Crateriforma spongiae: one gene and its partner. The protein of the gene in region 1 binds, or shares a complex with, the protein of each later gene. Links are inferred from orthologs where the notes say so. Each region holds a gene or a part of one and is shown in the gene's direction. Other genes may lie near its edges.

Region 1 (3,204 bases):
GGATGGCGTCGGTCAGCCCGCAGGTGTTGTCCAGCGGGATGGTCGTCACGGTCGAACCCGGTGTCTATTTCGAAGGCGAATTCGGCATCCGAATCGAAGATGACGTCTTGGTGACTGATTCCGGGTGCGAAGTGCTAACGCGACTGCCCAAGGGCCTCGATGATTGTCGGCTGATTCTGTAAAGTCTGCGATCTGATCTTTTGGGGCCACAGCGCCGATACTGTTTCGCCACCGGAGCCCAAAGGGGCTGGGGCGGCCCGGTCGGGGCACCCACCACGAAGCCTCGCGCTGCTGAAAATCATCCGTGGCTTTTCCCGTCACCTCCGCGATAGAACGATAAAGAATGAGCAAGGGAGAAAAGTCAAACACCGGCGTGTTTGACATCGATCGCATCCGTCAAATCGTCCAGTTGATGGAACAGCACGAGCTTGGCGAAGTCGATCTTCAGCAAGGCGACGAAAAAATCAAACTGTGCCGTGGGGTTGCCCCGGCTGCCGTGCCCGTTGCTGCACCGGCACCGGTCGCGGCTGCACCGGTCGCGGCTGCACCGGCCGCGGCGCCTGCCGATGCATCGGCCGACACGTCGGGCACGATCACGATCAACGCGCCGATGGTGGGTACTTTCTATTCACGCCCCAATCCCGAATCGGAAGCGTTCGTCAAAGTCGGCACGGTGGTCAGCCCCGATACGGTGTGTTGCATTGTCGAAGCGATGAAGGTCTTCAACGAAATCCCCGCCGAATGCAGCGGCAAGATCGTCGAAGTGTTGGCCCAAGACCAACAAGCCGTCGACTTTGGCAAACCGTTGTTCCGTGTCCAGCCGCTGGACGGTTGAAGCAAAACCTGACGTTCTATGTTTAAGAAAATTTTGGTCGCCAACCGCGGCGAAATCGCGCTGCGCGTGATCCGCGCTTGTCGTGAAATGGGCATCACCAGTGTCGCCGTCTTCAGCGAAGCCGACCGTGATTCGATGCACGTCCAATTGGCCGACGAAGCGTACTGTGTCGGTACCGCTCGCAGTGCCGACAGCTATCTGCGGATCGATCAAATCATCGCGGCTGCAGAAGTTTCCGATGCCGACGCGGTCCACCCGGGCTACGGCTTTCTGTCGGAAAACGCCCACTTCAACGAAGTCTGTCGTGAAAGCGGATTCGAGTTCATCGGCCCCAGTGCCGATGCGATGCGCAAACTGGGTGACAAAAACACCGCCCGGTCAATCGCCATCGCCAATGAAGTCCCCGTCGTTCCGGGCAGCGACGGGTTGATCGAATCGGACGACGTGGCACGACAGACCGCGGCGGAAATCGGCTATCCCGTATTGATCAAAGCAACCGCCGGTGGTGGCGGCAAAGGGATGCGGATCGCCGAAAGCGAAGACGTTTTGGCCAGTGCATTGAAAGCCGCCCGGAACGAAGCTGCTGCGGCGTTCGGCAACGGTGGGGTCTACCTGGAAAAGTTCATCGATCGCCCACGCCACATCGAAGTCCAAGTCATCGCCGACACCCACGGCAACGTTTGCCACTTGTTCGAACGTGATTGCAGCGTTCAGCGTCGGCACCAAAAGCTGATCGAAGAAGCACCTTGCAGCACGCTGACGCCCGAGCGACGCGACGCAATTTGCCAAGCGGCGGTGCGGATGATTCGCGGTGCCGATTATGCCAACGCGGGAACCGTTGAATTCATCGTTGACCAAAACAACGATTTCTATTTCATCGAAGTCAACGCTCGGATCCAAGTCGAACACCCGGTCAGCGAACTGGTCGCCGGCGTGGACTTGATCAAAGAACAGATCCGCGTGGCCGCTGGCCAACCGCTGTCATTCAAGCAAGAGGATCTGGTCTGCACCGGGACGGCGATCGAATGTCGCATCAATGCGGAGAATCCGGATCGCAATTTCCAGCCTTCACCCGGCCGAATTGAATCGATGTTTGCCCCCGGCGGAATGGGCGTCCGTTTCGATTCGCACGTCTACGCGGGCTACACCGTGCCGCCACACTACGATTCGATGATCGGCAAGCTGATCGTGCACCGCCCGACGCGTGAAGAAGCGATCGCCACGATGCGGCGTGCTTTGGCGGAACTGCAGATCAAGGGCATTTCCACCACGGCGTCCTTCCATGATGTCGTGCTGGGGCACCCCGAGTTTGTGGCTGCGACCATCGATACGAAGTGGGTCGATCGCGAATTCCAAAAGCCCTGATCAATCGGTCGTGGTTCGATCGATTTAAAATCGCTCGGTCGACGCTTCGGTGTCGGCCGAATCGGATCCAGCGGCGTCCAACGCCGCGATCCATTCTTGCGGTTGGTCACCGAAGTCTTTGCCGGTGGCGTCACGCAGCGAGTTGACTGCCAAACGCTGGGTCGACGGGTCGCTGTCATTCAATGCGATGCGTAGCGCGTCCACGGCGACCGGAGATTGAAATCGTCCGAGTGCGGCGATCGCGGAATTGCGGACATCATCATCGGGGTCGGCGTTGACCGTGGTGGCCAACAGCCGCGCCGCTTCCTCGTCACCCCGTTTACCCAGCCCACGACAAGCTTCCATTCGGACTTTGAAGTCGTCGTCATCCAGGCCCTTGCGCAACAGGTCCAATCCGTTGGCTTCGTCGGCACGGCCCGCGGCGACGACGGCCAACCGCCGCATTTCCGCGCTGGGGTCGTGTTCGTAAATCTTGTCCAGTTCACTTAGCCAATACTGTTGGCGATCGGCGGTCATCCGGGCAATGCCACCAGCGACGTCCTGCAGTTCTTGGTGTCTTTCAAAGTCGGTGATGCCCAACTGACGGTCGTCGCGCCATTCCTTCATCACAAAGTACGGATTGACCTTTTTCAACGCGTACAGCGGTCCGTCGTGACAACCCGGTGCGATCGTCATGATCGTGCCAAGCAGAACGGCGGATCGTATCGCGAAACCGAGGCGAATGGCCTTAGCAGGACGACTCGGTTCGATTCGGCTGCGGATCATGCGTGAATCAAGGCTCGTGAAGGAACGCGTTAGGGAAGGTCCGTCGCCAAGGCAACGCGACCGTTTTGCGATGTAGCAAACCACGATGGCTGCCTCCAAGGGCAGTTTATCGGCAACTGTGAAACTGCCAGTTTCCGCAACCGCCGTGATAGGCACCGAATGCGGGCCGGCGCAATCCCCCCCGCCCAATCGATCCATTCGGATCAGTTGGCCCCATCGGATTGTCTTCCCATGGTTTC
Region 2 (3,247 bases), on another replicon or contig:
GGAATTGGCCCCTGTGACTTCAATTCCGGTTGGTTTTTTGGGCGAATATTTCAACCCCGGTTCTAGAACGACACTTTCAGACCGTCTTGGGCGATCATCAGTTCGCCATAAAACGTTTTTCGGATTTTCTCCGAGTCCACCGGATCGACGCTTTCGTCCAGCGGGTTGATGTGGGTCAACAGCAACCGTTGCGGACGAATCAACGCGGCCAGTTCGGCAATCCGGCTGGTCCAACTGTGTCCGGTTTTCTCAGCCCACTGGCGATGCGTGTCTCGAAAATAGCATTCGTGGACCATCAGATCCGGCACCGACGCCGCTGCTCCGACACCCGAATCCGCCGGCAGACCGCCCGCCATGTCGGAATCGCCACCGAACCAGGCGATGTCCTGTGGGTCAGTCAGCCCCGACGTGTCGGTGGCATAAACCAAACGCTTGGCCTGGCACGACGCGACCGCCGGCCAGTCCAGCCGATAGGCGACCGAACCGCCGGGATGCGGCTGGCGACGCCAAGATACCGTCGCACCGGCGGCGGAAAATTCGGGGGTTTCGTCGATCGGCACCCACTGAACGTCCAAAGGAGCGGGAAAAATCAAATCCGCGAACAAATGGGTCTGGATGGCGTCCAGCTTGGCCGCCTCACCGAAAACACGCACCTGATCCACCGGCCGTCCGGCGACGGAACGACAATGCAAAACATCCAGCAAGAAAGTCAGACCGGCGATGTGGTCCAAATGGGCGTGGCTGATCAAGATGTCCAGATGATCCGTCTCGATCAATTCGGTCAGCCGAAACAGGCCCGTGCCGGCATCCAATACCAATCCACACTGGGGCACGCAGTAACAAGACGTATGCCGGGACCGGTTGGGGTGATACCCGGCGGTCCCCAGACAGTGAAAATCCATCGGCTTATCAGTCGCCCCAGCGAAATACCTAAATTGCAACACCGCCACGACGGCCCGGCCGAACACGACCGACCAGTCTAGCATGCCCCGGGGCCGGTTCGACCTGACGCCGGCCCGACGAGCTCTCATTCACGGTAGTCGCTGGCCGACGCCGGGGCGAAGCCCGATTTGCAGCAGCATTTTTGAAAATGCTTTGCTAAAGTGGCTGACTTGTCGATTCCCAACGATCCGTCCGAGTGTCCATGGCCACAGCGAGTCCGAATTTGTCTTCGACGCCCCGAACGCCTGACGCGTCCGTCGATCCGCCCAGCATGCCGCGAAAACGAGGCGTCCCGGAAGGCCTTTGGCTGAAGTGCCCGGGGTGCGGAGGATCAATCTACAAAAAGGAAATCCAGCAACGGCAGAACGTCTGCCCGAAGTGCGAACACCATTTCTATGTGTCCGCCAGCGAGCGGATCGAACAAGTGCTTGACGAAGGCACGTTCGAGCCGATGAACGACCAAGTTCGATCGGTCGACCCGCTGGAATTTGCCGACCGCCGCCCCTATTCCGACCGACTGGTCAGCGAACAGAAACGAACCGGGCTGTCCGATGCGGTGGTCACCGGCACGGGCATGGTCCGGGCACGTCGCGTCGCGTTTGCCGTCACCGACAGCGCATTCATCATGGGCAGCATGGGTAGTGCGGTTGGCGAGCGATTGGCCCGCCTGGTCGAACACGCCACCGCCCACAATCTGCCCCTGATCATCGTCAGCGGTTCCGGCGGTGGTGCGCGAATGCACGAAGGCATCCTGTCACTGATGCAGATGGCCAAGGTCACCGCGGCGCTGGCCAAGTACGACGAAGCCGGCGGCCTGTTCATCAGTGTCCTGACAAACCCGACGATGGGCGGTGTGGCGGCCAGCTTTGCGTCGTTGGGCGATTTGGTATTCGCCGAACCCAAAGCGTTGATCGGATTTGCCGGGCCGCGAACGATCAAAGCGACCATCGGGATCGAACTTCCTCCGGGATTTCAGACCAGCGAATTTCTGCTGGAACACGGCTACATCGACCGCATCGTCGAACGAAAGAACCTGAAAACGGAAATCGCGCGGGCGATCGACTACTGCGGCAAGTAGGCTGGCCGCGACTGATAGATCCGAATCCATTCTTGGCACCAGAATCAACGCTATGGGTCTGTTTGATTCCATCCGGAACGCTTTCGGTTCCTCTCAAAAGCACCAGGTCATCGACGTCGACACCCGCTATGAGCGGATGCGGACGAGTGCCGTGGGCACCATGAGTTCCTTCTACGTCGCCAAGGACCACAAGACGGATCGGATGGTCGGCGTCAAATTGCTGGATGTCGAGAAACACGACCAGTTTGAAGCACGGTTCAAAGGGCTCAAGAAGCCGGGCGAAGCGGAAATCGCCCTTTCGATGCATCATCCCAAGATCGTCGAAACCTACGAAGCCGGGGTCACGCCCAAGGGGCAACCGGTGATCATCATGGAGTACATCGAGGGGCCGAGCCTGCAACAAATCATCGTCAAAAAGCAGCGACACCTGATTGCCGGCATCGAAACGACGTTGATTCGCGACATGGCCGAATCGCTGAAATACGTCCACGACCAGGGATACATCCACCGAGACATCTGTCCACGGAATTACATTTGCTTGCCCGACATGAGCGGACTGAAGCTGATCGATTTTGGTTTGACGGTCCCCGCAACGCCGCCGTTCATGGCACCGGGAAACCGGACCGGGACGCCGTTGTACATGTCGCCCGAAATTGTGCGGCGTCGGCCGACGGATAAACGGGTCGACATCTTTTCGCTGGGCGTCACGTGTTACTGCCTGTGCACGATGCAGCACCCCTGGCAGGGCGAAGTCGTCACCGGCAAAGCGGCGTTGCAGCACGACACCACCGAACCCACGCCGATCCTGGAACGTGCCCCCGACCTAGACCCCAAACTGGCACGTCTGATCATGCACGCCTTGCAACCCAGCGTCGAAAAGCGGGTCCAATCGATCGACCAATTCTTGGCCACCCTTCGCACCATCGCGGCCTGAACCTTCCAACGAACAACGCTGACGCCGCGTTTCTCAAAAGGGGCCACCCAATTTATTTGCCTTTCCGGCCTCCGATGCGTACGATCGGTTGACTCGACTGACAAACAGGGAATGGATTGATGCCTCGAAAACCACGCTACGAAGTCGCGGATCCTGCCCAGGTACAAGTCTTTCACGCGGTACAACGCTGCGTCCGCCGGGCGTTTTTGTGCGGTGAAGACCCGCTGACTGGCCAATCCTTCGAACACCGGCGGCGGTGGATTCGGGATCGTTTGGAGTTCTTGGCCGGAATC

What was found.
Region 2: the proteins of accC (region 1) and accD are in contact, whole or in part, in a solved structure (PDB 8UXZ), measured with the Escherichia coli proteins. The link is inferred for Crateriforma spongiae from one-to-one orthologs.

Annotation. Positions count from the first base shown.
Region 1 is NZ_JAAXMS010000001.1:995,186-998,389, forward strand. The notes cover bases 148-3,026. They hold accC (acetyl-CoA carboxylase biotin carboxylase subunit), read left to right. Parts: upstream 148-853; coding sequence 854-2,200; downstream 2,201-3,026. Other genes in these bases: HFP54_RS03760 (M24 family metallopeptidase), read left to right, coding at 148-182; accB (acetyl-CoA carboxylase biotin carboxyl carrier protein), read left to right, coding at 344-835; HFP54_RS03775 (HEAT repeat domain-containing protein), read right to left, coding at 2,225-2,875. Outside these bases: more of HFP54_RS03760, read left to right, coding at 1-147. UniProt on the Escherichia coli protein: This protein is a component of the acetyl coenzyme A carboxylase complex; first, biotin carboxylase catalyzes the carboxylation of the carrier protein and then the transcarboxylase transfers the carboxyl group to form malonyl-CoA.
Region 2 is NZ_JAAXMS010000003.1:563,132-566,378, reverse strand. Bases 195-3,116 are described here. They hold accD (acetyl-CoA carboxylase, carboxyltransferase subunit beta), read left to right. Parts: upstream 195-1,213; coding sequence 1,214-2,020; downstream 2,021-3,116. Other genes in these bases: HFP54_RS10230 (hypothetical protein), read left to right, coding at 3,074-3,116; HFP54_RS10235 (serine/threonine protein kinase), read left to right, coding at 2,073-2,954; HFP54_RS10245 (MBL fold metallo-hydrolase), read right to left, coding at 195-902. Outside these bases: more of HFP54_RS10245, read right to left, coding at 63-194; more of HFP54_RS10230, read left to right, coding at 3,117-3,247.